DNA from 2 places in the Bartonella grahamii subsp. shimonis genome. Region 2 is predicted to be linked to the other one. Evidence: predicted binding sites of a transcription regulator. Region 2 holds the regulator's gene; the other holds the start of a gene.

Region 1 (15,434 bases), 420 kb from region 2:
CCCACCTCTTCCCACCTCTTCCCACCTCTTCCCACCTCTTCCCACCTACTCCCACCTCTTCCCACTTAGTATAAAACCTAGTGTCAAGCTACAGCGGAAACACATCTTTTTGGGCTTGGAGTAATTCACGGATTTTATGAGCTAGGACAAAAGCAGTTTTGTACTGAACATCTAGGTGACGAGATAGCGGCAGGGCTGATATACCTTTCACCGCATTGACGTAAATGGCACAGGCAAAAAGAATCGTCCATAATGGCAATTATGGTGAGAAAAGAGAGTGCTTGATATTACACTAAAGTGATATTTGCAATGCTTACATTGCCATTGTTTACAACTGGCAATGTAATAGGCTTTATTTTGTACTTGGCATTTCGGGCAAACCACGATTTCTGCACTACCCCAACGCAATTCACACAGCATAGCATGGCACTTGTCATCACTTAACCAAGCAATGGCTAATGACAACATACTGCGAGCACAGGCTGTTCATAAAAAGTGTTTTATCATAATTTAAGACTGTTAATCATCGTTTGTCATGATTATACGCCTTATAACCAATTTTGACAATAGGTTTATAATCGTTTATAATGATTATATGTTTTAAATAGTGAGAAAGTACGATATGCAACACTCAAAGAGCGATGAATGGCGAAATAAAGCCAAAGGCATTGTTAAAGCGGAAATTGCCCTTAGAAACCTTAGCTATGCTGATGTGGCAGAAAAGTTAAAAGACTTAGGTATTGAGGAAACCCCACAGAACCTTAGCAATAAGATTTCTCGTGGAGCTTTTGGGGCGGACTTTATGTTGCAGGTTTTGACTGCGATTGGATGCAATGAAATTCGTTTGATTTAATAAGATTTTTTTATAAACGATAGTTTTGAATTGGTCTTAGTGAGAACGTTTTAATATGTTTAATAATGATGCACATCTTGAAAGTAAAAATAGTGGCTTGTCTAAAGCCAAAAGTACCAAAAAGGGTGAATTTTACACGCAATACAACGATATTGAAAAGGAAATGCACGCCTACACCTTGACTATGACGTTAACGTTTTTCGAGGTAAAATTGTCTTTTTACCATGTGACGCCCCCGATTGGAGTAACTTTACCAAGTATTTCGCTCAAAACTTTGAACGATTTGGCTTAAAAAACTCATTAGCACCAGTTACGCACATACCAGTAAAGATTTACAAGCTGATTATCAACCGTCTTTATTTGAAACTCAAAGCCCAAATTATGACAAAGATAAATCGGTAAAACAGGGTAAAATATTCATCCTTGATAAAGACAGTAACCATGACGGTAAAGTCGATATTAAGGATTTGCAATGGCATTACCTTAATGGCACAGGGGATTTTAAAACAGATGAAATCAAAGCCTTGCGAGATGAAGCGGATATGATTATCACCAATCCACCCTTTTCACTATTTCGTGAGTTTTTGGCATGGATAGTGGAAACGGCTAAACAATTTTCCATTATTGAAAATATAAACGCCATTACCTGTAAAGACATATTTTCACTCATTAAAAATAATGAAGCACGGTTAGGTGCGACCATTAATAGTGGTGATAGAGAGTTTAGAGTGCCTGAAAGCTACCCACTTGAAGCAGCAGGATTTAGAATTGATGATGAGGGGAATAAATATATTCGTGTAAAAGGCGTTCGGTGGTTTACAAATATCGACCATGGCAGACGACATCAACCCTTGCAACTGATGACAATGGCAGAAAATCTTAAATTTAATAAGAAAATTCAAGGAAAAAATGCTTATCAAAAATACGATTATTACAACGCCATTGAGGTACCCGTAACGATCGCCACACCAAGCGATTATAAAGGTGTTATGGGTGTGCCTATTAGCTTTTTAGACAAACACAACCCTGAACAATTTAAAATTATTGGTATGGATTTAGAAGTCAAAAATGAATCATTAAGTGATTTAGCTGTTGCTGATTGGAATGGTAAGTTAGACCGTGCTTACATTAATGGTAATCGGATGTACTCACGAATCCTCATACAAGCAGAATAATGAGAGTCCCTAATATGTATATTGAATATATAGATTATAATGATAGGCAAATGCTATTTGACAATAGTCACATGATCCGATGTGATTATTTCAACAATCTACCATTTAGAATACAGCGTATTGTGCTTACACCTGATAATCAAAACACGCAAAATATCATTGAGATTGCAAAAAAGCGTTTAAGCAATATAAATTTTAATTCAGCCAATTCGTCAGGTGATACGAGAAATTTAAGAGAAATTCAGTTAAAAGGCTTGTGTGGTTTTAATCATTGAGCAACTATGCTTTACTATGCTTAATCACTACAATACAAGTAAAAATGTTTCTATACAAATAGATAGTTCAAATAATTCTATCAATCAAGTTGATATAAAAATTATCAAAAGATGGAAAGACCAATCAGACATTGAACATCAAGCCGTAAAAACAGTAGAGATACGCTCCTCTTTTCCATTTAAGCCGATAGCAGAGGCTATAATAAAAGATTTTGATAATTAGGGACTTATACTAACCATGTCAAAACTATAGAAATGAATAAAGATTTCTATTTGCGTTTTCTTTTTAGTCTTGATTACAAATAACGGGCAGTACGTTAAAAATAATAAAGGCGGTATAGATTATAGTGCTACTACAGTTAAGTTTTTAAGTGAACAGTATTTCGATGATAATTTATTTTTGAAACGAGATTTGGTTGTCTATTTTGTCGGTGGAGCCACCAAAAACATGATGCTTGATGATACGATATCATATTATGGCTCTATGCAGTCAGATAATTTCAATAAGTCTAACACCGCAAAATATCGAAAATTAAAAATTAAAAATGCCCTTGATTGTATTTCTATAATTCAACTAATGTTAAACGTTGTCGCTGATGAAGCATCTAACGGAAAATAAGAATAATTTATGAAAACCACGCTTAAGACTTATAGCATTGCCGATATCTGTCATGGATTCACCTATAACGAATTTGAAGGCAAAGGCTTATTTGGCTTACTCAGGCAAACTTACCATTCAACCTGAATACCAACGCAATTATATCTATGCTGATGGTAAACGTGATGTTGCCGTTATTAAATCTATCCTAAAAGGCTACCCATTGGGTTTGTTGTATTTTAACCAAACAGGGGATGGTATCTATGAGGTTTTAGACGGACAGCAACGCATTACCAGTATCGGGCGATTTGTTACCAATAAATTTGCCATCATGGATAACAATAAGACCCCGCAATATTTCAACGCACTACCACCTGAACAGCAAGATTTGATTAATAAAACCAACCTTTTAGTATATGTATGTGACGGTGAGGAAATCGAAATTAAAAACTGGTTTAAAACCATCAACATTGCAGGCGTACCACTCAATGAACAAGAATTATTAAATGCTGTCTATTCAGGAAAATTTGTAACCCTAGCGAAAGCCGAATTTAGCAACAGCCAAAACGCCAATATTAACAAATGGGCGAGTTATGTGCGAGGATCAGCTTTACGCCAAGACTTTTTAGCCACCGCCCTTGAATGGGTCAGCCGTAACAATGTAGGCGACTACATGAGCCGTTACCGTCATAATGACAACATCAGCAAACTAAAAACCTATTTTAATACCGTAATTGACTGGGTATCAGGGATTTTTACTACTGTTGAGAAAGAAATGCAAGGGTTAGAATGGGGGCGATTATATGAAACCTACAAATCCAAGCCTTACAATCCGCAAACCATTAGTGAGCAAGTAAAAACCCTATATGCAGACCCTTATGTCAAAGACCGTAAAGGAATTTTTGAATATGTGCTAGGTGGTATGATGGATAAAAAATTACTTAATGTAAGAGTATTTGATGAAGCTACAAAAAAATCAACCTATGCCAAACAAACCACCAATTCCGAAGTGAATGGTATTTCAAATTGCCCGCTATGTGTAATCAGTAACAATGTCAATAAAAATAAAATTTGGAAACTTGCCAACATGGATGCAGACCATGTGACCGCGTGGAGTAAAGGGGGTGCAACCGACAAGGCTAATTGTGAAATGTTCTGTAAAACGCATAATAGAGCTAAGGGTAATAAATAACACACATCACTCATAAACATTGGTTTTGTGCAAATGCTACATCAAGTACTCCATAATGACGGGATTTTGCCCAAAAAAACACGCAAACAACAAAAGAAGGCATCATCTTCATTATTTAATAAGATATTACTATAAATACCTCTAAAAGCCATAAAGCAAAAAGATGATGGCAAGACGAGTGATTATATGTTTTCACATTCTTTCTCAATGAGACTGTCTTTCTATTATAGAGATTAACTCAAACAGAGATATGCTTGTCCCAGTATACAAAAGTCGTTTAACAAAGCAAACACTGAGTTTTGTTTTCATACAAAAGCTTAAGCACCAGCATCTTATTCATAAAAAAATAAACAAGACCAACATGCTCTATTCAACTTTCAATAGGCCCGAACTCTTGCGTTGGTTCGTCCCCCCTTCTAAAGCACAAACACTAAAGCACAAACACAGGATTTTTTTAAGGGTGCATGCGTAAACTTGAAATAAAAAATGGAACTGTATAAGAAAAAATGAATATAAATCAAAAAGTTGTATTTTCATCAATAAAATATTTTCAAAGACAATCACGATCCCCCTCCCCACAATAAAAACACCTCATAAATGCAAGAAAAAAGTCATGAATAAAGAGAGAGATCTACTCACAATGGCGATACATCAACCAATGAAAAATAAAAAATGCTATAAGATCACTGTCGTAAAAGAAATAACTGTACGAAACGTGAAAAAGCATTTAAAAAACGGGCACAAAAGGCCCGTTTCTTTATTACCTCTATGGAACAAGAGCTTAGAAATCCATTCCGCCCATTCCACCCATTCCGCCACCTGGCATTGGAGGCATTGGTGTATCTTTCTTTGGAAGTTCAGCAACCATTGCTTCTGTTGTAATCAAAAGGCTAGCAATCGAAGCCGCATTCTGGAGAGCAGAACGCACAACCTTTACAGGGTCAACAATTCTTGAAAGCAATCAAATCACCAAATTCACCCGTGGCGGTATTGTAACCATAAGTGTCAGCATTATTTTCCAACACCTTGCCCACAATAATCGCGGCTAAAAAAAAACGGGCACAAAAAGCCCGTTTCTTTATTCTATGGAACAAGAGCTTAGAAATCCATTCCGCCCATTCCACCCATTCCGCCACCTGGCATTGGAGGCATTGGTGTATCTTTCTTTGGAAGTTCAGCAACCATTGCTTCTGTTGTAATCAAAAGGCTAGCAATCGAAGCCGCATTCTGGAGAGCAGAACGCACAACCTTTACAGGGTCAACAATTCTTGAAAGCAATCAAATCACCAAATTCACCCGTGGCGGTATTGTAACCATAAGTGTCAGCATTATTTTCCAACACCTTGCCCACAATAATCGCAGCTAAAAAAAACGGGCACAAAAGGCCCGTTTCTTTATTACCTCTATGGAACAAGAGCTTAGAAATCCATTCCGCCCATTCCACCCATTCCGCCACCTGGCATTGGAGGCATTGGTGTATCTTTCTTTGAGTTCAGCAACCATTGCTTCTGTTGTAATCAAAAGGCTAGCAATCGAAGCCGCATTCTGGAGAGCAGAACGCACAACCTTTACAGGGTCAACAATTCTTGAAAGCAATCAAATCACCAAATTCACCCGTGGCGGTATTGTAACCATAAGTGTCAGCATTATTTTCCAACACCTTGCCCACAATAATCGCAGCTAAAAAAAACGGGCACAAAAGGCCCGTTTCTTTATTACCTCTATGGAACAAGAGCTTAGAAATCCATTCCGCCCATTCCACCCATTCCGCCACCTGGCATTGGAGGCATTGGTGTATCTTTCTTTGGAAGTTCAGCAACCATTGCTTCTGTTGTAATCAAAAGGCTAGCAATCGAAGCCGCATTCTGGAGAGCAGAACGCACAACCTTTACAGGGTCAACAATTCTTGAAAGCAATCAAATCACCAAATTCACCCGTGGCGGTATTGTAACCATAAGTGTCAGCATTATTTTCCAACACCTTGCCCACAATAATCGCAGCTAAAAAAAACGGGCACAAAAGGCCCGTTTCTTTATTACCTCTATGGAACAAGAGCTTAGAAATCCATTCCGCCCATTCCACCCATTCCGCCACCTGGCATTGGAGGCATTGGTGTATCTTTCTTTGAAGTTCAGCAACCATTGCTTCTGTTGTAATCAAAAGGCTAGCAATCGAAGCCGCATTCTGGAGAGCAGAACGCACAACCTTTACAGGGTCAACAATTCCCAAAGCAATCAAATCACCAAATTCACCCGTGGCGGTATTGTAACCATAAGTGTCAGCATTATTTTCCAACACCTTGCCCACAATAATAGCGGCTTCTTCACCGGCATTGGTTGCAATTTGACGTGCTGGCGCTTGGAGAGCACGGCGAACGATGTGAATACCAGCTTCTTGGTCAGGATTACTTCCCTTAACGGTCAACGCATTTGCTGCACGCAACAATGCGGTACCACCACCAGCAACAATACCTTCTTCAACAGCAGCACGTGTTGCATTCAAAGCATCATCAACACGGTCTTTCTTTTCTTTCACTTCAACTTCTGTTGCACCACCCACACGGATAACAGCAACACCACCAGCGAGTTTAGCAAGTCTTTCTTGCAATTTTTCACGATCATAGTCAGAGGTTGTTTCTTCAATCTGAGCTTTGATTTGATTGACGCGAGCAGTAATTTCAGCCTTTTGCCCAGCACCATCAATAATGGTGGTGTTTTCTTTAGAAATATTCACTTTCTTTGCACGGCCAAGCATATCTAAAGTAACATTTTCAAGTTTAATGCCCACATCTTCAGAAATAACCTGTCCGGATGTCAAGATTGCGATATCCTCTAACATTGCTTTACGGCGATCACCAAATCCAGGTGCTTTTACAGCAGCAATTTTCAAACCACCACGCAACTTGTTGACCACGAGCGTTGCCAAAGCTTCACCTTCCACATCTTCAGCGATAATGAGAAGTGGTTTTCCAGATTGCACAACAGCTTCAAGCACAGGAAGTAAGGATTGCAAATTAGACAGTTTCTTTTCATGAATGAGAATGTAAGGATCATCAAGATCAGCGACCATTTTCTCAGCATTTGTGACAAAATAAGGGGAAAGATACCCACGGTCAAATTGCATTCCTTCAACGACTTCTAATTCCGTTTCAGCGGTTTTAGCTTCTTCCACGGTAATGACGCCTTCATTGCCCACTTTTTCCATAGCATCAGCAATCATTTTACCGATTTCAGCAGCGCCATTAGCAGAAATTGTTCCTACTTGTGCAATTTCTGCTGAAGTTTGGATTTTTTTTGCTTTTTTGAAGAGATTTGCCACCACTTCATCCACAGCAGCATCAATCCCGCGTTTAAGATCCATTGGGTTCATACCCGCAGCAACAGCTTTAACACCTTCTTGCACAATAGCTTGTCCTAAAACAGTTGCTGTCGTTGTTCCATCACCAGCAATATCATTGGTTTTAGAAGCAACTTCGCGCAACATTTGTGCACCCATATTTTCGAACTTATCTTCGAGTTCGATTTCCTTTGCAACGGATACACCATCTTTTGTGATGCGAGGCGCACCAAATGATTTATCAATCACCACATTGCGACCTTTAGGGCCGAGTGTCACCTTAACAGCATTAGCAAGGATGTCGACACCGCGCAACAAACGCTCACGCGCTTCACGGCCAAATTTGACTTCTTTAGCAGCCATTTAATTTCTCCTTGGAGTTTTCTCAAAATAGTACACAATGAAAAATTGAGCGCTTCAATTAGCCCATAATTCCCATAATGTCAGATTCTTTCATAATGAGGAGGTCTTCCCCATTAATCTTGACTTCAGTTCCAGACCATTTTCCAAACAGAATACGGTCTCCTGTTTTTACCTCTAAAGGCACACGCTTGCCATTATCATCGAGAGCGCCATTGCCAACAGCAATCACTTCGCCTTCTTGAGGTTTTTCTTTTGCTGTATCAGGGATGATAATCCCACCTGCCGTTTTATTTTCAGATTCAACCCGACGGACAACGACACGATCGTGAAGTGGGCGGAATTGTATATTAGCCATGTTTTAAATCCTTAAAACTGAACATAATTGCATTAATCTTAAAAGTTCTTGCTAGCACTCTCAAACTATGAGTGCTAGCATGGGTTAGATATAAAATCGGCATCTCTCAATGTCAAGAATAGCCATAAAATAATTTTTCTAAATTAAGCTTCAAAGTCTTGCCTCTTATTGCACTTTCGCGCTATCTAACTTTTTTAAGAACCCGTAAACAAAAAAGGATCTTATCATGGTTGAAACACGTCAGGAAACGGATAGCTTTGGAACGATTTCGGTACGTCAAGATCGTTATTGGGGCGCACAAACTGAACGTTCTCTGCATAATTTTAATATTGGCAGTGAAAAGCAGCCTCTTACCATCATTTACGCCTTAAGCCTTGTAAAAAAAGCTGCTGCCCTTGTAAATATGGACAAAGGTAAGCTTTCACCAAAGATTGGAAAAGCGATTGTCACGGCTGCCGATGAAGTTCTCTCTGGCACATTCGATACGCATTTTCCCCTTTCTGTTTGGCAAACAGGCTCTGGCACTCAAAGCAATATGAATGTCAACGAAGTTATCGCCAACCACGCCAGCATGCTTTTAGGAGGAAAACTGGGAAGCAAAAAGCCTGTTCATCCCAATGACCATGTCAATATGAGCCAATCATCGAACGATTCCTTTCCCACAGCACTTCATATTGCCACCACGCTGCAAACACGCCAACATCTCTTTCCCATTCTTGAAGCACTCATCACCACTTTAAGAAAAAAAGAAGAAGAATTTGCCGATATCATTAAAATCGGCCGCACCCATACGCAAGATGCAACCCCCTTAACGCTTGCACAAGAATTTTCAGGCTATCGTGCCGCATTAGAAGCCAATCTTCAACGCATTGAAACGGCCCTTGCTGATGTTCAAATGCTTGCCCAAGGAGGAACAGCTGTCGGAACAGGACTGAATGCACCAAAAGGTTTTGACGTTGCCTTTGCTGAAACAATCAGCTCTCTAACGGGAATATCCTTTAAGACGGCTCACAATAAATTTGAAGCACTTGCCCATCATGGCGCCCTTGCGCATTTCCACGGGAGCTTGAATGCCCTCGCTGCTGATCTGTTTAAAATTGCCAATGACATTCGGTTTTTAGGCTCAGGACCACGTTCCGGTTTAGGCGAATTAAATTTGCCTGAAAATGAACCCGGCTCTTCTATTATGCCTGGCAAAGTCAACCCCACCCAATGTGAAGCCATGACAATGGTTGCAGCCCAAGTTTTTGGTAATCATACCAGCGTAACCTTTGCCGCAAGCCAAGGACATTTTGAACTCAACGTTTATAAACCTGTTATTGGCTATAACGTTTTACAATCGATTACCCTTCTTGGTGATTGCATGCGCTCTTTTGATATGCATTGCATTCAAGGATTACAGGCCAATCGCATTCATATTCACTCGCTCATGGAGCGCTCACTCATGTTAGTCACAGCTCTTGCACCAGAAATTGGCTATGAAAAAGCTGCTGAAATTGCCAAAGCAGCGCATAAAAATGATACAACTTTGCGCACCGAAGCATTAAAAGCAGGCGTTTCTGTAGAAGATTATGACCGATTAGTTGATCCCAAAAAGATGATTTCTCCCCAATAAAACCAATAAACAACCTAATAAAAAAAGATACAAGCGTCTTAAACCCAATCTTTCTGTCAAAAGATCGGGGCATAAATGCCCCGATGATGACAGATAACGATTACTCACAGTATTCATTTTAAGCTTTTGTCCATATTTATGCTTTTGTATAAAAGAGATAATATATTGATTTATAATGATAATATAGCGTTATTCATCTTGAATTAAGAATCCTGAATACCGTAAGATTTTCTCATTTTAAATCTGTCCCATGTTGAAGCAATCAAAATCACTTACTTGCACATCACAAGTGGGCTGAATGTGTGGATAGCAATTGTATAAGAAAGGACTAAAACGCCTCTAATGAACAGCCTCAAATGCCAAGGGCTATCGCAACATTGGGAGAGAGAGCTATCTCAACATGAAGCTGGCAAATGAGTGTGATAGTACCGCGGCTTGCTCCTTTATGAAGCCTAAAGATGGAAGTGCTCAATGGAGAAACAGCTGTCGGAACAGGACTGAATGCACCAAAAGGTTTTGACGTTGCCTTTGCTGAAACAATCAGCTCTCTAACGGGAATATCCTTTAAGACGGCTCACAATAAATTTGAAGCACTTGCCCATCATGGCGCCCTTGCGCATTTCCACGGGAGCTTGAATGCCCTCGCTGCTGATCTGTTTAAAATTGCCAATGACATTCGGTTTTTAGGCTCAGGACCACGTTCCGGTTTAGGCGAATTAAATTTGCCTGAAAATGAACCCGGCTCTTCTATTATGCCTGGCAAAGTTAACCCCACCCAATGTGAAGCCATGACAATGGTTGCAGCCCAAGTTTTTGGTAATCATACCAGCGTAACCTTTGCCGCAAGCCAAGGACATTTTGAACTCAACGTTTATAAACCTGTTATTGGCTATAACGTTTTACAATCGATTACCCTTCTTGGTGATTGCATGCGCTCTTTTGATATGCATTGCATTCAAGGATTACAGGCCAATCGCATTCATATTCACTCGCTCATGGAGCGCTCACTCATGTTAGTCACAGCTCTTGCACCAGAAATTGGCTATGAAAAAGCTGCTGAAATTGCCAAAGCAGCGCATAAAAATGATACAACTTTGCGCACCGAAGCATTAAAAGCAGGCGTTTCTGTAGAAGATTATGACCGATTAGTTGATCCCAAAAAGATGATTTCTCCCCAATAAAACCAATAAACAACCTAATAAAAAAAGATACAAGCGTCTTAAACCCAATCTTTCTGTCAAAAGATCGGGGCATAAATGCCCCGATGATGACAGATAACGATTACTCACAGTATTCATTTTAAGCTTTTGTCCATATTTATGCTTTTGTATAAAAGAGATAATATATTGATTTATAATGATAATATAGCGTTATTCATCTTGAATTAAGAATCCTGAATACCGTAAGATTTTCTCATTTTAAATCTGTCCCATGTTGAAGCAATCAAAATCACTTGCTTGCACATCACAAGTGGGCTGAATGTGTGGATAGCAATTGTATAAGAAAGGACTAAAACGCCTCTAATGAACAGCCTCAAATGCCAAAGGCTATCGCAACATTGGGAGAGAGCTGTCTCAACATGAAGCTGGCAAATGAGTGTGATAGTACCGCGGCTTGCTCCTTTTAGAGGCTTAAAGATGGAAGTGCTCAATGGAGAAACAGCTGTTGGAACAGAACTCAATGCACCGAAAGGTTTTGACCTTTGCTAAAACAATCAGCTCTCTAACGGGAATATCCTTGAAAGCTCACAATAAATTTGAAGCACTTGCCCATCATGGCGCCCTTGCGCATTTCCACGGGAGCTTGAATGCACGCGCTAATCTCTTTAAAATTGCCAATGACATTCGGTTTTTAGGCTCTGGTCCACGTTCCGGTTTAGGCAAATGGAAAGAATCGTTTATCGTTTTTATACGCTGCATGAGAAACCTCAGAGAACATAAAATTCTCGCACTTTGCTCCCTCTTATTCTTCGTATTCCATTCAATCAATCAAAACCATTCGCTTGGATTGTCATAAGCAAAAGTGGCATATAGATAAAAAAGAAATAAAGTCGTTCATCCTCTCAAGGGCTCAAAAGACTATCGCAATATAAAGCTCTGCAATATTGGAAACCAGTAAAAAAATATGATAGTGCGCCTATGCATTTTTTACTATCAATTAAATATTAAGCACAATGATATTAATCATTATGGATAATACGTTTAACACTGACTAATTAAAGAGTATTTTTCATATATAAAATAATTATTTTTTAAATAAATCAAAAGCTTATTTACTATACCATAATTTTTTCTAAAACACAGCAACACTGAAAGAGTATATAAAAAGTCCTGAAAAATTAATACAAACAGGGGTAATAGCACGAAAGCAAGTTTAAAAAATGCTTAAATATGGGTAATTATAGATTTTTTGAGTATTTTAGTTTTCATAATGAAATTAAACTTTAGATTTCTTTAACCAAATCGTGTATAATGCGCTCTGTATCTGAAATAACATTGGGAATATTTTTTATGAAAACGACATGTTTAATTACACTATCTATTCTCACTTTCATTACCGCTTCAACAGCGCAAGCAGCAGATACGGTAATCTTTGAGCCATCAAAACCGAAGGTTTCATTGCAGAATGCTTCATCGTCACGTATCTCTCCGGTTACTGTTTCTGCACCTTTTTCTTGGTCTGGTTTTTATTTTGGAGGACAAATTGGATATTTTTCCAATAAAAATACTCTAAATTACGCACAAGAAGCCAAGACTGGGAAATGGGCTTGGGTTGATAGAAATTTATCACCAAAACTATCAGGATTGAGAGCAAGTTTGTATGCAGGTTCTAATATTGATCTGGGAGGTGACTTTGTTTTCGGTTTTGATACAGACATAGCCTGGTCTGGGCAAAAAAGCACCCAAACAAACAATGGAAAGAAAATTCTAGATGAATTAGACTCTATTAACATTGCCTTTAAAGAAGCTGGGATTCCTATCATAAAGCCTGCAGCTCCGGATGAAACGATACCCAATTATGGTGATATTGTTGTCAGCAGTGTAACATTGAAAGAAAAATGGACTGGTGCTGCGCGCACGCGTATTGGTTTTGCTTCCCATCGTCTTATGCCTTATATTGCAGGGGGTATAGCCTATACACAGATGCAATATATCATGTCACTTTTATCAAAATCGCAAGAAGATTCGACAATTTTTGCTTCTGGCAATGTATTAGATGAGACAAAAATAATGTTTGGCTACACTGTTGGTGGTGGTTTTGATCTTGCAATGACAGATAATATCATCATGCGTACAGAATATCGTTATTCAGATTTTTTTAAAAAGAAATTTGCAAACGATAACCTTAAAATCTCTTCCCAAACGCATGATTTTCGTTTTGGTATCGCTTATAAATTCTAAATTTTGTAGAGAAATTGAACGATTAAAAAACCCTGTTAAAAACGGGGTTTTTTTATGCCCCTTTCCCCTTAAAAGACCTAGATTCTAAAAACTAAGAAACTATAAACAAATAGTCACGAAACAGTTCAGCCTCTCCCTCTTTTAAAGCAAGCCCCTATCCTCTCACCCTTTCATATAATGCATTTAGAATATAAAAGCTTTACCATCATAGCACTGGCACCATCGTAAAACAAATTGAGAGCAGTTATTAAGAACTATTTCTTTAAAAGAAATATGGATATTGTGCATCAATTGCAGTTTCATAGGATAATGTCGACTTACCTCCTCCCCCCTCAAAGGATAAAGATTCTAAAAAACCATTTTTAAAAACCATATCCGTTTGCAAAAACACAACGACTCTTTGGGTCTCTTGGGCAGACTCTTGGGCGGGCTCTTGGGCGGGCTCTTGGCGGGACTCTCTTGGGCGCTTCTTGGGGGACTCTTGGGGCGGGCTTCTCTGGGTGCCTCCCCATTGAACTTCCCTTAAACCTAAAGCAAGATAAACACACTTAAGAATATCCAACACACACTGAAAAAATACTGTAACATTTCAAGGAAGTTTACAGTCCCTCTATGACCACACTTCAACTAACAACGTTTTACGACATAAACGGAATAACGCAATAACAGCACAAAATAGCAGATTATTTCATATGTTAATTTTTAATCTCCCTCAAGAGCAAAAATATCTCCCTCATTAATCCATAAACAATTCAGTTTTTTCTAAACAGTAACGACCCTAGTCACTTCTCGCGCTTTACTTCATAAGATAACGAATCTACTTTTCGAGATTTTATCCAATCCCCCTTCCGCTAAAAAAGAGAGCTGAAACCAACGCAGTTACCAACAAAACCATAATGGTAGAAATAACGGTTTCACGACGTGTAATCCATTACTTTCACACTTTGTTTCTTTCCATACTTTTGCAAAAGAAAACCTCTATTGTAAAGATGACTGCTCAGTAAAAGAAAAGATTACAGCTCTTCGAATAACTGAGAATAAAGGATCGTAACCGCCACTTCACCCCTAAAAAGTAAAACTTTCTCCATTAATCCATAGACAATTGTTTTTTTCGCTATAAACTCGCCAGCTTCTCCTGATAGGATCGCTTTATAAAATAACGAGAGCTGACTTACCTCCCCCCTCAAAGGATAAAGATTCTAAAAAACCATTTTTAAAAACCATATCCGTTTGCAAAAACACAACGACTCTTTGGGTCTCTTGGGCAGACTCTTGGGCGGGCTCTTGGGCGGGCTCTTGGCGGGACTCTCTTGGGCGCTTCTTGGGGGACTCTTGGGGCGGGCTTCTCTGGGTGCCTCCCCATTGAACTTCCCTTAAACCTAAAGCAAGATAAACACACTTAAGAATATCCAACACACATACACTGAAAAAATACTGTAGCATTTCAAGGAAGTTTACAGTCCCTCTATGACCACACTTCAACTAACAACGTTTTACAGCTATTATATACCAAAGTAGAGCGAGGATATTGCGGTTCTCTGTTTATGTAATTTCTGTAGCGGGGAGACAGCTTCATTTAGGGAGAACATGAAGTTGTCAAGGCAAAAATCAATTTCCAACCTTACCATTTCTTTTTACTTCGGCTTTACGACTTTCAAAAGCCTCTAAAGCACTATCTTTTAAGCCTCTAAAACTCTGTCCTTTAAAGAGTGGAGATTACGCATTGTCTCATGCTTTTGTTTCTCACGGATCTGTTTGGAATCACGCCCTTCATGTCATACGACAGCGCTCCAAACCAAACACACTCAAATCCAAAACACTTGGGTTGCCAATTTCCATGCGTATTTTAAAGACACATCTCTCAAAACCCTCAAACCCATTTTGCGACAATGCCCCACAAGAATATAAAATCTATAAAGCACCATCTTTAACACTCCATAAAAGTACAAGATAAAAGTGCAAGCTGGCACCATCCATCATACACTCCTACCCCAATGATGCCCTTGAAACGGTTTATTAAGAGGCATTTTTATTCCTTTTTTGTAAAATTTCATTCCACAATAGCAATAGCTTACCTAGCTTGTAATGTACAAGAGACATGATTATGGTTAATTTACTATAAACAGACTTAAAATGAGAAAATCCTACGGTATTCGAGGTTTTTCATTCAACATGCAAAACATTAAACACTGTTTATAAATCCCACATGTTTTATAAATCCCCCGTGTTTTATAAATCCCCCGTGTTTTATAAATCAACGTGTTTTATAAA
Region 2 (15,434 bases):
TTTTTATTGCTTATCTTAAAAGCTTTTATGCATACACCAATATCTCTTATGACACGCAACAAGTACTTTTAATTGATTCATCGTAAATATAAAGAAAATTTGCAATAAGCAAATTACATCTTATCTTTTATTTAAGATATAAAGTAATAAATTATGCTTATAAATCAAAGTATTAAGACGCATGCCAAAAGATATTTTTTGTGAAAATATTTATCAGAGTTATATGTCGTATTTTTCTATTTAGGCAGTTAAAAGAAAGAGGAATGCCATTTTACTTTTCATCTGTTTTTTTTGCATATTGAAATCATAGCCTTATATAAGCACTAACGTTGTGCACTTATAAACTCTTCAAGAAGTTCAGGTATTGGAGGAATGTCACTTTAGTTTCTAGATGTAGAAAAAATAGCAAAGCTTGCTTTAAAGCAAGCTACAATAGTAAAAAAGTTTTATAATAAATCCTCTCTTATTTTTTCAATGTTTTTCTTTTACGCTGAGTGTATCTATAATTTGCAGCACAATTTATAATTGTCAGCTTATCCTGTTGTACCATAAAAGATCTATTATTTGAGGTGTGGTGATAATAAAAGCGTGTAGCCTCTTTGATCAAGTGCTTTGAAAGCATGTGATGAATCTTTAGGGTAAGCCTTGTATTAAGTGAATCACATAAGTTGTTATCAAGTAGAACGAACTCGATAAGAATCTAGATTGTTTACAGATGAGATTGGGTAGGAATTTTTAACCTTTAAGGTATGATGAGGAAAAAACTGTCAGTGCAGGGATAAACACGGATAAAGGTGGCATCAATCTACATGCTTCCTTTTTCTTGACAGTTTTTTACAACTTTATGCCCTCTCTTTTAGGATTCACAACACTTATGAATGTTTCAACACTCATTTGAGGAAAGGAGGGGGGAATTTCATTGTTAAAGTCAATTGCATTCAACAAAATAGTGGGTAAAGTTTTCATCTAAATCCGAGAAGTTTATTTTCAATAAACTATAAATTCTTTGCTAATTCTTGATTGAAGTAATATTTTTTCTTGGTAACTTATCTATTTTTACAAATGGGGCGTTAGCTTCTATCCATTTTTGATTTTAAATTTTATTTAAATACTTAGAAATTAGGACGTGTGTTTTTTAAACTGGATATTATGAAGTTTTTTATAAAACCCATGTTCTTTTGCGAGTAATTCTTTCTGAGTACCTTGTTCAATCAGTTGTCCATTTTGTATGATCACAATTTTATGAGCACGAGCAATCGTTGAAAGGCGATGAGCAATAATGATCGTTGTGCGTCCTTTGGTAAGGTGATGAAGTGCTTCATTAATTTGTGCTTCGGTGTGTGAATCCAGAGCGCTTGTTGCTTCATCAAGAATCAGAATTTCACTATCGTGAATCATTGCTCTAGCGATAGCGAGTCGTTGTTTTTGTCCTCCTGAAAGATTACAGCCATTATCACCTATTTGTGTATCATAACCATTTGGCAAACTCATAATAAAGTCATGAGCATTTGCTGCTTTTGCTGCTTCGATAATTTCGTCATCACGAGCCCCTTCTTTTCCAAGCCCGATATTATATTTAATAGTTCCTTGAAAGAGAAACGTATCCTGTCCTACATAAGCCATCAGGTTTCTCAGAGAGCGAAATGTCGTGTAGCGGATGTCTTGATCATTAATCAATATGCGTCCTTTTGTGGGGTCATAGAGGCGCATAATAAGATTGATAAGGGTTGACTTTCCCGAACCGGATGGTCCCACCAATGCTGTCATTTTTCCAGTTTCTATTTCTAGGTTGATGTCTTTCAGGACCATTTTTTTATCAGTGTAGGCAAAAGAAACATGTTCGAAACGAATAGTTCCTTGCGTTTTATTCAGATCTTTAGCTTCTTTATGTTCTATAACTGTAAGGGGACAATCGAGTATTTCAAACATCGTACGGATATTGACCAAGCCAGATTCAATTTTGACACGTACATTTGCTAGCCTTTTTGCGGGTTCATAAGCTAAAAGTAAAGCAACAATAAAGGACATAAATTCACCTTGAACACCTGCACGTTGGGTTGCAAGATAACCGGAAAAACAAATAATACCTGCAATGGCAACACCCGTGAGTGTTTCCATAATCGGATTAGTAATAGCTTCGAGTGTTGCAATATTGTTTGTTTGTTTTTCAACATCACAAATAGCTTTGTCCATACGTTTTTTCATGACTTCTTCTAGTGAAAAAGCTTTAATAACTCGAATACCAACAGCTGTTTCCTGTACGATCTTGATAATTTCACCAAGTGAAAGGAGCTCTTTTTCCATCAGGTGGCGAACGCGTTTTAAAGCCATTCGAACGCCTAAAAAGGCTAGTGGTCCTACGATTAAAGTAATAGAGATTAACACAAAGTTTTGAATGAACATGACAAGCAACAAACCACTAACGGAAAGCAGATCACGTACAAAAGTTGTGATAATAGTATCAATTATATTACGTACGGCTGTCGCATTATGAGTTACACGAACAAGAAGATCAGATGAAGTGTTATTATGATAAAAAGAGACTCCTTGTTCCATAAGTCGTGCAAAAATTTTACGCTGTTGTTCAGCAATGATACTATTACCTGCTTTATTTAGAAAGTAAGTTTGGGAAAAAGTTGCAACTCCTTTGAGAATAAAGATAAAAGCAATGAAGCTAGAAATCAAAACAATCATAGGAAAATCTTGTGCATCAATAATCTGATTAACAACATCACGCATAATCCATGCACTGGTTGCCGTGGTACAAGAAATGATGATCATTGAGAAAATAGCCGCACTGTACCAACGCATATGTTTACGAAAATTTTCTCGCAAAAGGCGGATAATAAGATGTTTATCGAAAGAGGAAATTTGTTTTTTAGCCATGAAATGCTTCTATATTCTCTCATTATTTTATGCAAGATTGGAACACTCTTAATTAAAAAGTCCCTTAATCTTTTTTACAAAAATAACCTTTTGTTTCAAGGTTCATCACATCAATTTCACGACGGCGAGAGTGAAGAATGTAGTGCAAAGTTTCGGTGAAAGGTACAACGAAAATTCATTGTTCATCATTATTTTTAGTTTTCAATAAAAGGTACCGGCGAGTTTCACCATTATATTTACCAATTTCCATATTGTGATAGCCTTTGGCATTTGAAATGATTCACAAAAAATACTTCTGCTTTTTTAATAATTTTTATGTATCATCTCTATTTGTGATGTATAAGCAAACAATTTTGCTGTATTGCATGAGAAGAGAGCTTGAAATGAAAAGATCTTACGATGTTCGAGCTCTCTCATTTAAGATGCAAAATAACGAATTCTTTTTATAAATCGATAAAGCATTATTAGACTCTTAAAAGGATTTATACACATTTATAAAACCCTAAAAGCACCACAAAAATTCTATGTGGTACTTCTAAATAATGCTATACACATCATTTTGATGAGTTGCATGCAAATATTATTCCAACGCAAAACTATTTAGGCGCTATCACCATCATCATTTGCCGGCCTTCAAGCTTTGGCTCCAATTCGATTTTAGCAATTTCACTTGTATCTTCTTTCACACGCTGAAGAAGCTTTAATCCAAGGTCTTGGTGAGCCATTTCACGACCACGAAAACGCAAAGTAATCTTTACTTTATCACCATGATCAATAAAGCGATGAACAGCCTTGAGTTTGACTCCATAATCATGGACATCGACATTTGGGCGCATCTTAATCTCTTTGATTTCGATGACTTTTTGCTTCTTACGCGTTTCAGCAGCTTTTTTTTGGGTTTGATATTTTAATTTGCCCAAATCGATGATTTTACACACGGGTGGCTCTGCATTCGGTACAATTTCAACCAAATCCAGTCCGGCATCTGCAGCCATAGCAAGAGCTTCTTGTATCGCAACAACTCCCTGATGTTGTCCCTCATCATTGATAAGCTGAACATGAGGTACCCGGATATCCTGATTTGAACGTGGTCCGTCTTTTTGGGTAGGTGTCATTTTAAACGGTTTACGAATGGTTTATGCTCCTTAATTTGATTCAACTACAGTTAATTTAATATACAATTATGCACCTAAAAACAACTATAATTCGCGCCTTTTTCATTATTTGATTTATTACTTTTTGGGATTTAGATTATAAAAGTTTTTCTCTTAATTTAAAGAAATTGTTTTATGGAGGCTACAGAATTATGGATCAAAATATTTCTTGTCAGTTTTTTTCATTTGAGAACACCGCACTTGCAGTACGCTATCGCAAGGGGCGCCAATCTCCAGGTTTGGTTTGGCTTCATGGCTATCTATCCGATATGTCAGGGGATAAGGCGATGTTGGTTGATAGTTTTGCTCAGAAGAATGATTTGTCTTGTTTACGTTTTGATTACTCTGGACATGGAGAATCGGGTGGTGATTTTTTTCAAGGAACGATTTCGCGCTGGGTTAAAGAAAGTTTAGCGGTTTTTGAAACTTATTGTGAGGGGCCACAAATTTTGATTGGCACCTCTATGGGCGGGTGGATTGCGCTAAAGCTTGCTATGATGCTAGCACAGAAAAATAAGAAGCTTGCTGGCATGGTCTTGATTGCGCCAGCACCTGATTTTACACAAACATTGATAGAATCAGGGGTGGGTCGAAAGGGGTGGAAAATTTTAGAAGAAACAGAGCATATTGAACGATCTGCGATTAGTTATACGGAGCCGGTTCCCTTTACAAAAGTATTTATTGAAGATGGCAGAGACAACTGCGTCATGAAGGGATGTATAGATGTTGGATGTCCAATCCATATTCTACAAGGGATGGAAGATGTGGAGATACCCTATCAGCATACTATGACTTTACTTGATCATTTGCCTCTCCATGATGTAACATTGACACTTGTTCGTGATGCAGATCATCGCTTTTCTCGTCCACAAGATTTGGATTGCCTTGAAATGGTATTGAGATCTTTTATTAATCAGATTAATACAAAATAAGGGATACATTTATTGATGAAGATAAAAATATATGAGCATTTCTAAACAGTATTTTAGTTTTTCTGATCGCTCCGTACCTGTACGGGTGCGGGAAAATAAATGTGCACGCCGTCTTACCTTACGTGTTGATGCGAGCGGACAGAGGATTTGTGTAACAACACCACCAGCGGTAAGTCTCTGTACGATTCAAACTTTTATTGAAAAACACCGCTCTTGGATTGAGGCACGTCTTACTTGTGTACAAATCTCTCATGAACATGCTTATCTCAAAGAGGGGGCAACTATTCCTTTATTGGGTGTTTCCCATACCATAAAGCATGGAGAAGGACGTGGGGTAACAGAAATCATTACAGCAGATGCGGAGCAAGGACCTAAAATTATTGTTTATGGTCGATTAGAATACCTCCCAAGACGCATTGCCGACGTTTTGAAAAAACAAGCAGCACGCATTATAACACCTTTGGTGGCACATTATGCCCATAAAGTAGAGCGTAAAGTCAAATCAATTTGTTATAAAGATACGAGAAGTCGTTGGGGATCTTGTTCAATAGATAAGCGTCTTTCTTTTTCTTGGCGCCTTGTTATGGCACCAAAAGAAGTTGTGGGATATGTTGTTGCTCATGAGGTTGCTCATCTTGTTGAAATGAATCACGGTCCAAGATTTTGGGCTCTTTGTGAAGAACTATGTCCTGATAGTAAAATGTATCGTGCTTGGTTGAAGGAAAATGCTCATAGATTACAAGCAATTAATTTTGATTCATATAGTTTAGAGGCGTAAAAAATAGTTTAGAGGCGTAAAAAACTTTCTAATGAAGGCAATATTTAACGGAACTTTTTGTTGAGTGTTTTGTTGTGTGTGTACTTGCTCATGCATAATGAGGAAGCCATTGAAGCTCTCAGCACGATTGTTCTCCCCTGCTTGGTTTGCTGAGTGTCTTCAATGTTTTTGCTTTATCTTTTTCGTAATTCAGCGTAATAATCTTAAGTTTCGATGACTTATAAAAAATGGGAAGGGGACCTTATGCCTGTTCTTACAGATCCACTTCAGCTACTACAGACGCTTATCCGTTGTCCTTCTGTTACACCTCATGAAGCAGGGGCTTTATCAGCTTTGGAACAATTTTTGAAAAAAATGGGATTTCATGTCGAGCGCCCTATTTTTACGGATAAAAATACAGATAATGTTGAAAATCTTTATGCAAAAATGGGAAATGAAGGACCCCATCTTATGTTTGCAGGTCATACAGATGTCGTACCACCAGGTGCATTGGGTGAATGGACCTACTCACCTTTTGAAGCTGTCATAGATCAGGGGAAATTATATGGGCGGGGTGCTGTTGATATGAAGGGCGGAATCGCTTGTTTTATTGCGGCGCTAGCGCGAGTTCTTGAGAAACGGCCCATTAAAGGAATGGTAAGTTTTTTGATTACCGGTGATGAAGAGGGACCTGCTATTAATGGTACTGTCAAACTTCTCAAATGGGCAGAAAAAAAAGGCGAAAAATGGACTGCGGCTCTTGTGGGGGAACCAACAAGTGTAAAGACTGTTGGGGATGTCATCAAAATTGGTCGCCGCGGATCGATTTCTGGTATTATTACTGTGAGAGGTCGCCAAGGTCATGTTGCTTTTCCAGAGCGGGCTGCTAATCCATTGCCTTTGGCAAGTAAGCTTATTCAAGCATTGACACAAACTGTTTTAGATAAAGGGACAGAGAATTTTCAACCCAGTAATTTAGAGCTAACAAGCATCGATACCGGTAATTTAGCGGTCAATGTTATCCCAGCGCAGACAACAGTTCATTTTAATATACGCTACAATGATCTTTGGACAAAAGAAACACTGATGGAGGAAATTAAAAAGCGTCTTGCTTTGGTGCAACCAAAAAACAATAGTGACCAATATCCCTCTTATCAGCTTGAATGGATTCCAAGTTTAGGGGATGTTTTTTTGACCAAAAATGATAAACTCATTCAAACTTTATCCAATGCTATTAAAAGTGTAACAGGGAGTATACCAGAATGTTCCACTTCTGGTGGTACTTCAGATGCGCGATTTATTAAGGATTATTGCCCAGTGGTTGAATTTGGCTTACCAGGGCAAACGATGCATATGGTAGATGAGTGTGTAGCCCTTGATGCAGTGGAAACGCTTACTGCTATTTATGAGCGTTTTATTGTTGATTTTTTTGCATAAAAAGAAATGATTGCTGGTTTAAAAATACCTTTATCTTGTTGTGCCATAAGACATTGCCATTTGAGATGTGGTGATATGAGACACGTAAGACTTAATATATTAAGTGGTTTTAGAGTAAGTGGTGAATATTCTTAAGTTGGGTTCTTGCCTGTAGAGCCTTTCGTTAAGTGAATTACATAATTGGAAAGCCAAGAGGGACCTGCTTTAAGAAGCAGAACTTTTTACAGACTGTATTGGATTAAAAATATTCGTTCTTTAAAGTATAGAAAGGAAGTCAACATGCAATCATATATGGAAAACAATGAATACTATATCGCAATTGTGTGATGACAGGTTGAAGCCATAAAGATATACAAAAATATATTGCTATTGTAAAAAGTTCGTACAGCATAAATGTGCTCATTCACGGTTTATGCCTTAATATGGTTTCTGCACTCTCATAAAGGTACTTCTTGTTTCAATTAGCTTCTCTTAGAGTAAAGCCCATAGGAATGCGCTTTAAGTTTGTTTTATTTCATATATTTTTCCCTGCTTTTTTTGTTTTCAAGAACTTTCGTTGCAAAATCATTATGAGATAGAAGGTGAGCTTATTTACTCAGCTTTAATATTGGTTATGATAAAGATACACAAAAATTCTTTTGTAGCAGCACGTTGACTTCTTTAGTCAAGGATTGCCCTGGTATTATTCTTTTTAATAAAATAATCTTAAAGGGCGCGTACAGATACTCATAAGCATGTACGCATACAAGTAAGATTATATGGGATTAATGTCATTTCGCTCGCTAACAAAGCAATCTCGATTCATATTTGGTATATTTGCCATTTTAAGTGCATTATTTTTTAATAAAGCTCATGATTTTACTCTGACCTATAAATCAATACCAATCATACAGCCGCGTATCTCAAATAAATATTGGTTCAGTATTTTTTGCGACAACAGCCTTTACATGCCAGAATAGGATAAAAGTATTGTGTATATCTATTTTTGTAATCTCTGAAGCAGACATACAACCACAACCTCACTGAGGGAAAAGGTATAAAGGTAAAAATCAGCGTGCTTTTTTACTCTCTTTTTTTATTTTGCTTTACGGTTTTCAAAAGTATCTAGAGTAATATCTTTTTAAATAATCAGAGATTAATGCATAGTTTCATGCTTATTTCTCTAGTTCTTTAAATTGTGCCACGATTTCATAAAGAACAATACATTATTGTATTATGCATTCACATACTTGTTTTAAAGAAGTTTTCTCAATGTTTGTCACATTCATGCTACTACGGTGCTTATAAATAGTGCAATATAAAATTTTCCGTGAAATGTACAAGATCTATAGTGCCTCACCATCTTTATGTTTATGAAAAAGAAAGTTAGACCACCATACACTTTCTAGCTCAAAATATTGCGCTAGCTTTTAGTACTTAAGAGTATTCATAAGAGGCATTTACTCCTTTTTTATAGTTTTTATCCGCACGCTTCCCTACTTTTAAGATGTAAAAAAATGGTGGTAACTAATTTACTATAAATAGTTTTGAAATGAGAGAATCTCACGATATTCTAATCTTGATTTTGCTATGAAAAATGATAATTATAATTAAAATCAGTATGTTGTTGTAAAAACTTTAGTTTGCGAGTTGGCTGATGATATGATCAAGAACAATACGTCCTTTGGTTGTCACTTTTAAGCGTTGGTTATCCACCATTTCTATCAATTCTTGGTGTTGTAAAGCGATAAGTTTTTCCATTGGGATGCGTTTAGGGCTTAAGGTTTCATAGCGTATAAGTTCTAAGCCTTCGCAAAGGCGTAATCCCATAAGGAGCATTTCATTTGCCTGTTGTTCAGTGGTTAAATGTTCCGTTTCGATACAACCATGTCCTGTTGTTTCTACCAAATTAAGCCACTGTTCGGGATGTTTTTCATTTATTGTGACATAACGTTTACAGTTTTCAAGGTGTGATGACAATATTTTTGAACAGGTAGAGGAATGATTCGGTGCGTGCTCAATGAAACGTCCATGTGCTCCTGGGCCAAAGCCTGCATATTGGTGATAACGCCAATAAAGAAGATTGTGTGCTGATTCAGCACCGGACATTGCATGGTTTGAGATTTCATAGGCAGGAAGTCCATGCAGCGCCGTTATTTCTTGGGTAAGATGATACAGATCCGCTGCTAACTCTGATGAGGGAAGGATAAGTCTTCCTGTATCATGAAGCCGTTTAAAGGCAGTTCCTTCTTCGATCGTCAATTGATAAAGAGAAAGATGGTCCGCTGCCAAATCAATTGCTTGTACAAGTTCAGATTTCCATTGTTCAAGGGTTTGTTCGGGGCGGGCATAAATGAGATCAAAGGATAAACGTGGAAAAATTTGCCGTGCTAAAGCAATGGCACAAAGAGCCTGTTCCACATTATGGAGTCGGCCAAGTTTACGCAATGCTTTATCATTGAGCGCTTGTATCCCTAGAGATAAGCGATTAACACCTGCTGCACGGTATCCACGAAAGCGCTCTGCCTCCACGCTGGATGGATTAGCTTCTAATGTAATTTCAACTTTATCATCGACTACCCATCTTTTTGCAAGTGCTTGCAATAGGGCATCGACAGTTTGCGGCTCCATAAGAGAAGGGGTTCCCCCACCAATAAAAATACTTGTAATATGGCGTGGGCCTATTTTGTGGTATTGCGTTTCTATTTCGCGCTTAAAGGCGGTGACAAAACGTGGTTGATCAACACCATGGGTGCGAACATGCGAATTAAAGTCACAATAAGGACATTTAGCTGCACAAAAGGGCCAATGAATGTAAATGCCAAAAGGTTCATTCATGAGAATGCTAAAAGGTTTTCTGCCAAAAGTTTGAAAGCACGTGCGCGATGTGAAAGAGGGGGAATATCATTACGTTTCCAGTTGTGTTTTTGCTCTGTTGACATTTCTCCAAAGGTATTTTCACATCCATCTGGTAAAAAAATAGGATCAAAACCAAAGCCTTTGTCTCCCCGTGGAGGCCAAATGAATGTTCCTTCAACGCATCCTCGGAAGTAATCTGCGTGGGCATCAGGCCATGCAATGCAAATGACGGATATAAAACGGCATTTTCGTTGGCTTTTTTCTTGCGCTCCGACTTTTTGGAGTTCATTTTCTATTTTTTTCATAGCTTTTGGAAAATTGCGTGTACCATCGGCTTGAATCGCCCAATCGGCGGTATAAACGCCTGGCGCACCTTCCAATGCATCTATTTCTAAGCCTGAATCATCAGAAAGGGCAGGAAGTCCTGTCTTTTTTGCTGCTGAAAAGGCTTTAATATAAGCATTTTCTTCAAATGTTTTTCCCGTTTCTTTTGGTTCTGGCAAGCCTAGTTCTTTTGCCGATTGTATTATTAAACCGAAAGGCGCAACCAAAGTAGTGATTTCATGCAATTTGCCGGTGTTATGTGTAGCAATGACAAGTTTTTTATCGGCTATACTTCTCATATAGATTTCTCCAAAAATGAAAGAGGAACTATTTTTGTGCTAAAACCAACATAAATGCTCACATACATTCTACTCAATTTTACATGATATGATTATTTTACACGTTTTATGATATTTTATTCCAATAAAAATTTTTTATCTTGTGTGAAGATAATTTTGCAAAGATATAAAAGGCACACCTTCTTTATAATAGCATTTTTATGGTAAATTTCCAATTTCCTACTTGCTCTAAAGGGTGAAATTTTCTATCCGTAGCGGTTTGTAAACAATCCAGATTCTTTTGATCAAATTCTCTTGGCAAGTTCCTACAGCAGACCACTTTACAGATCAACTCTTATCTTAAATATTTCTCACATACTCTAACAAAAAATACCTCCTGCGTAATTTATCAATCATCACTCTGAAAGGTAGCATTTTATGGCTCAATAGGATAATATATTTTTATACTACTTTAGACTATTTGACCAAACCTTGGCAAAACTTATATAAGAGATGAGTATTTTAAAAGTAGTGAAACAATTGTGATGAAGCACGAAACTATTGATAATGAACTAAAATATCTTGATGAACGTTCGCGTGATATTTTTCGCCATATTGTTGAAGCTTATCTTAATGATGGTGAACCTGTAGGGTCACGCAATCTTTCACGGCTTTTACGACAGACATTATCGCCTGCGACGATTCGCAATGTAATGAGTGATCTTGAGCATCTCGGTTTGATTTATGCACCACATGTTTCTGCGGGTCGAATGCCGACACAATCAGGTTTACGCTTTTTTGTTGATGCATTTATGGAAGCGGGCGATTTGCCAAACGAAGAGCGAGAAAATATTGAAATGCAAGTTAAAGAGGCTGGTCATGCACAATCGGTTGAACATTTTCTTGTTCAAGCAAGCCGAGTTCTTTCAGATCTTTCACGTGGGGCAGGGCTTGTTTTAGCAACAAAACAAGAAGGAACATTGAAACATATTGAATTTGTGCGCCTTGATAGGGAGCACGCTCTTGCCGTTTTAGTGACTCAACAAGGTGAAGTTGAAAATCGTATTGTTCATTTGCCAGAAGGGGTTACTCATGCACAATTGACGGAAGCAACGAATTTTCTTAATGCCCATATCCAAGGGCGTACATTGAATGAAGCTAAAGGGGAAATTGCCCGCTTATGCGCAGAAACACGGGCAGCACTTGATGATTTATCGCATCACCTTGTTGAAACGGGATTAGCTCTTTGGGGAGGAGAAGGTGCTGATCATAAAATACACCTCATTGTTCGCGGGCGTAGCAATTTACTTGAAGATGTGAAAGCAGAAGAAGATTTAGAACGGTTACGCCATTTGTTTGATGATCTTGAAACGCGTGAGAGTATGGCACAGCTTCTCGATTTAACGGATGAAGGTTCTGGGGTTCGAATTTTTATTGGTTCAGAAAATAAGTTATTTTCACTTTCTGGTTCTTCTTTAGTTGTAGCACCTTATCGTGATTCACAACAAAGAGTCATTGGTGCTTTAGGCGTTATTGGTCCTACACGGCTTAATTATGCAAGGATTGTGCCCATGGTTGATTATACAGCTCAACTTGTGTCACAGTTATTGCGTTAAAACGATGCAGGTAAGTATTTGTACTATAAAAGCTCATTGTATTATATACATCGATACCTCTTGATTTTTGTCTGTAGAATTTCGATATCGAGAATAACGAATCTTATGAAGGAATAAAATTTTTATGTCTGATGAAAAAAACAAATTTACTGACGCTTCATTTGAAAATTGTGATTTAAAAAATCCAGCTGATCGTAATACACTTAAACAGGCAGCCGATGAGTTTTTAAAAACACATAAAACAGAAGAACACGAAGACGTTGAAAAAGAAAGCAATGAGGTTAGTGATCTTTTAGCATCTTTGCAGGATGAAAATAAAGAACTGAAAGATCAGCTTTTACGTCTTGTTGCAGATATGGAAAATCTTCGACGCCGTACTATGCGAGATGTGGCGGATGCAAGGGCTTATTCCATTGCTAATTTTGCACGGGATATGTTATCTGTTTCTGACAATCTCAATCGTGCTTTGGAAGCTATTCCAGAAGGAGCAAAGGAGAGTGATGCTGGTTTGAAATCATTGGCAGAAGGCGTTGAAATGACTGAACGTGCCATGATGGCAGCATTAGAACGTCATGGGGTGCAAAAAATTTATCCAGAAGGGCAAAAATTTGATCCTCACTTTCATCAAGCGATGTTTGAAATTCCTAATGCTGATGTTCCAGATAACACTGTTCAACAAGTTGTTCAGGCAGGTTATATTATCGGGGAAAGGGTGCTACGTCCAGCTATAGTGGGTGTAGCCAAAGGAGGAGCAAAAGAAGCTTCTGTTGAAGCTGATTCGGCTTAAAAAACATCAATAATAAATCTCCAACATAAAATGCAGTATTCCCTGCAATTACACATATATGAGGTTTTTATATCAAAGGATTTTTAAAGGGTGTTATAAACACCCTTTTATTTTTGAAGCGTCCAACTTCCTTTTACAATATAGGAAGCCTGATTTAAGGGAGAAGCCGATAATAATAAAACAAAATGATCAACCACAAAAGGAGGGACAAAAAAATCATCTTGAAAAGATAGATAATAAGAAAGATCTTCAAGATTAATATCAAATATTCTTGCAAGAGCAATATGCGGAATAAATTGTCTTTCATCAGGCTTTAACTCTAATTTATTTCGGATATATTTCATCTTTTCATGTAAAAGATTAAGCTTTTCACAAGGTTCAATGCGAACCACAAGAGAATGGGGAGCATTTTCTGAATCAAAAACTGCAAAACTCTTTATCTGTAGCGTAAAAGAAGGAAGTTCTATAGTGTTAAAGGTATGCATAATTTCATCTGCTAGGGAGCTTTCAACTTCGCCAAAAAAAGATAAGGTGGCGTAAAAATTTTGTGGGTTGATCCATTACGCTTTTGGTAAGCTATTTTGCAATGATACGAGGGCTTGTGTTGTTTGTTGAGGAATCTGAAGAGCGCTAAATAGACGACCCCACAATATTATTTTCCTTATAATGAAAGATGCTATCCCAAAGGCAATATAAATAATAAGGGCAAAGTACGTACCACAGAAAAAAAGGCAATAGTATAGAAAAAGAATGTCTAAAAAATGCTTACTATAATTATGAGTGTACAAAGCTTATTCGTTTTAAGAAAATGGTTATGATATCGATAAGAATTGTGTTTTCATGATCTATCTCACAATGATGTGCAATGGAAGATTACTTGTGTATTATAAAGGCTATAAATTTAGCAGAAAATAAGAAAAGTTGATAGATTTTTGATGTGCAAAATTATTTTGACATTTATTTTTAGCTTAAAATAAAGCATATTCTAATACAAAGTGAAGAGTTCTCTTTTCTGTAAAGATTTAATTATAAGATTAAGTTGGGTAATAGCCATAATACGCAAAACTAATCAAATTGGTCAAATAATGTTAGGAAAGGAAGAAAAAATTCAGCATAACAAATTACTATAAGTTTTTACATTTATGATAATTATGCCAATCCATAATGAATATGAATATTGGTATAAAAGCGAAAAAGAAATTCAAAATAATGATGGAAATTTCCTATTTTCTAAGAATCATCATCCTTGTTTATGGTGAGAAAACGCTAGTTTTCTTCTCCAAAGTTGTTATTGATGAGCTTTTCAAGAGCATTAAGAGCATCTGTTGCTTCTGGTCCTGAAACATGAATGGTGAGGTTGCAACCGGATGAAGCTGCTAGCATCATAAGTCCCATAATTGATGATCCGCCAACGATTTTTCCATCCTTTTCAACTTCAACAGTAGCATTAAAATTGTCAACAGTTTGTACAAATTTTGCAGAAGCACGTGCATGCAACCCACGTTTATTACAGATATTGAAATGACGACTTATACATGGAAGGGTATCTTTGGAAAACATTGGTATTTTATTATCCGCTATAAAATCATACTTGGTACATTAATATATTTACGCCCTGCTTCTTGTGCTATTCTTAATGCGTCTGATAATGAAATATCAGGACATTTGCGAATAGAAATCAGTTTAATAAGCATGGGCAAATTAACACCCGCAATCATTTCAACGCGTCCTTTTTCGATAGCAGGAATAGCTATATTTGATGGTGTTCCACCGAATACATCTGTTAATATGATCACGCCATGATCCGTATCTGTATCGGTTACTGCGGCTATAATATCACCTCGGCGCTGATCTATATCGTCATCGGGATAAACGCATATTGTTGCAAACTTTTCTTGCACTCCAACAACATGTTCCACGACATGTAAAAATTCAACAGCCAGCTCACCGTGCGTTACAAGCACGAGTCCAATCATTTACGCAAACTCCTGTTAACTAATAAGATCCGACCATATTGGTGGGAAGGACATTTTACAAGGCTTTGTTCTGCTGCCAAGAAAAATTTGCAAAAAAAAGGCAAAAAGTGTGATTTTTTTATCTTTAGAAAAAAATTAGACAGATTTTTGCCATATTTTTCTAAACAAAAATGCTTCAATAGCTTGACAAATGGCTGTACAATCGGATTCACGAAGAGAGGGAAGTTTTAAAAGAGGAATATGCAAATTTTCAAATTGAAAAGTTTTATTTGTGGAAAAACGTTCATATTCCGGACCGAGAAAAATAACGCAATCGATAGTTGTGTGCTTTTCAAATTCAATCATATAAAGACCAACGCCACGAATCTCGATACCGCCCTCTAAATTATCAGGAGTGTATCCGTGAAGCTTTCCATTTTCCGCACACAACATTGTATAATCATCACTGA

What was found. The regulator HrcA, encoded in region 2, represses chaperone genes, less so after heat shock. The targets are predictions, from matches to a motif close to GTTAGCACTCNCNNNNNGNGAGTGCTAAC.
Region 1: a site for HrcA is predicted at 8,198-8,226, ahead of groES (co-chaperone GroES). Genes of this name have one in related genera too.

What each region holds. Positions count from the first base shown of each region.
Region 1 is NZ_CP123961.1:36,012-51,445, forward strand. Features, by position in the region: gene QHG57_RS09705 (transposase) at 208-468, opposite strand; gene QHG57_RS00205 (DUF6471 domain-containing protein) at 623-853, shown strand; partial or broken gene QHG57_RS00210 (adenine-specific methyltransferase EcoRI family protein) at 1,064-2,028, shown strand; gene QHG57_RS00215 (hypothetical protein) at 2,287-2,526, shown strand; gene QHG57_RS00220 (hypothetical protein) at 2,596-2,922, shown strand; gene QHG57_RS00225 (GmrSD restriction endonuclease domain-containing protein) at 2,975-4,093, shown strand; partial or broken gene QHG57_RS00230 (TCP-1/cpn60 chaperonin family protein) at 4,875-5,139, opposite strand; partial or broken gene QHG57_RS00235 (TCP-1/cpn60 chaperonin family protein) at 5,192-5,456, opposite strand; partial or broken gene QHG57_RS00240 (TCP-1/cpn60 chaperonin family protein) at 5,512-5,774, opposite strand; partial or broken gene QHG57_RS00245 (TCP-1/cpn60 chaperonin family protein) at 5,830-6,094, opposite strand; partial or broken gene groL (chaperonin GroEL) at 6,150-7,792, opposite strand; gene groES (co-chaperone GroES) at 7,851-8,147, opposite strand; gene fumC (class II fumarate hydratase) at 8,374-9,762, shown strand; partial or broken gene QHG57_RS00265 (lyase family protein) at 10,236-10,943, shown strand; partial or broken gene QHG57_RS00270 (lyase family protein) at 11,415-11,646, shown strand; gene QHG57_RS00275 (outer membrane protein) at 12,273-13,163, shown strand; gene QHG57_RS00280 (hypothetical protein) at 13,426-13,554, opposite strand; partial or broken gene QHG57_RS00285 (preprotein translocase subunit SecE) at 14,017-14,094, opposite strand.
Region 2 is NZ_CP123961.1:458,520-473,953, forward strand. Features, by position in the region: gene QHG57_RS02125 (ABC transporter ATP-binding protein) at 1,120-2,886, opposite strand; gene infC (translation initiation factor IF-3) at 3,483-4,001, opposite strand; gene QHG57_RS02135 (alpha/beta hydrolase) at 4,193-4,972, shown strand; gene QHG57_RS02140 (M48 family metallopeptidase) at 5,004-5,750, shown strand; gene dapE (succinyl-diaminopimelate desuccinylase) at 5,994-7,166, shown strand; gene hemW (radical SAM family heme chaperone HemW) at 8,784-9,983, opposite strand; gene rdgB (RdgB/HAM1 family non-canonical purine NTP pyrophosphatase) at 9,980-10,627, opposite strand; gene hrcA (heat-inducible transcriptional repressor HrcA) at 11,152-12,222, shown strand; gene grpE (nucleotide exchange factor GrpE) at 12,347-13,009, shown strand; partial or broken gene thpR (RNA 2',3'-cyclic phosphodiesterase) at 13,117-13,659, opposite strand; gene QHG57_RS02175 (HPr family phosphocarrier protein) at 14,276-14,569, opposite strand; gene QHG57_RS02180 (PTS sugar transporter subunit IIA) at 14,587-14,985, opposite strand; gene QHG57_RS02185 (HPr kinase/phosphatase C-terminal domain-containing protein) at 15,121-15,434, opposite strand, start outside.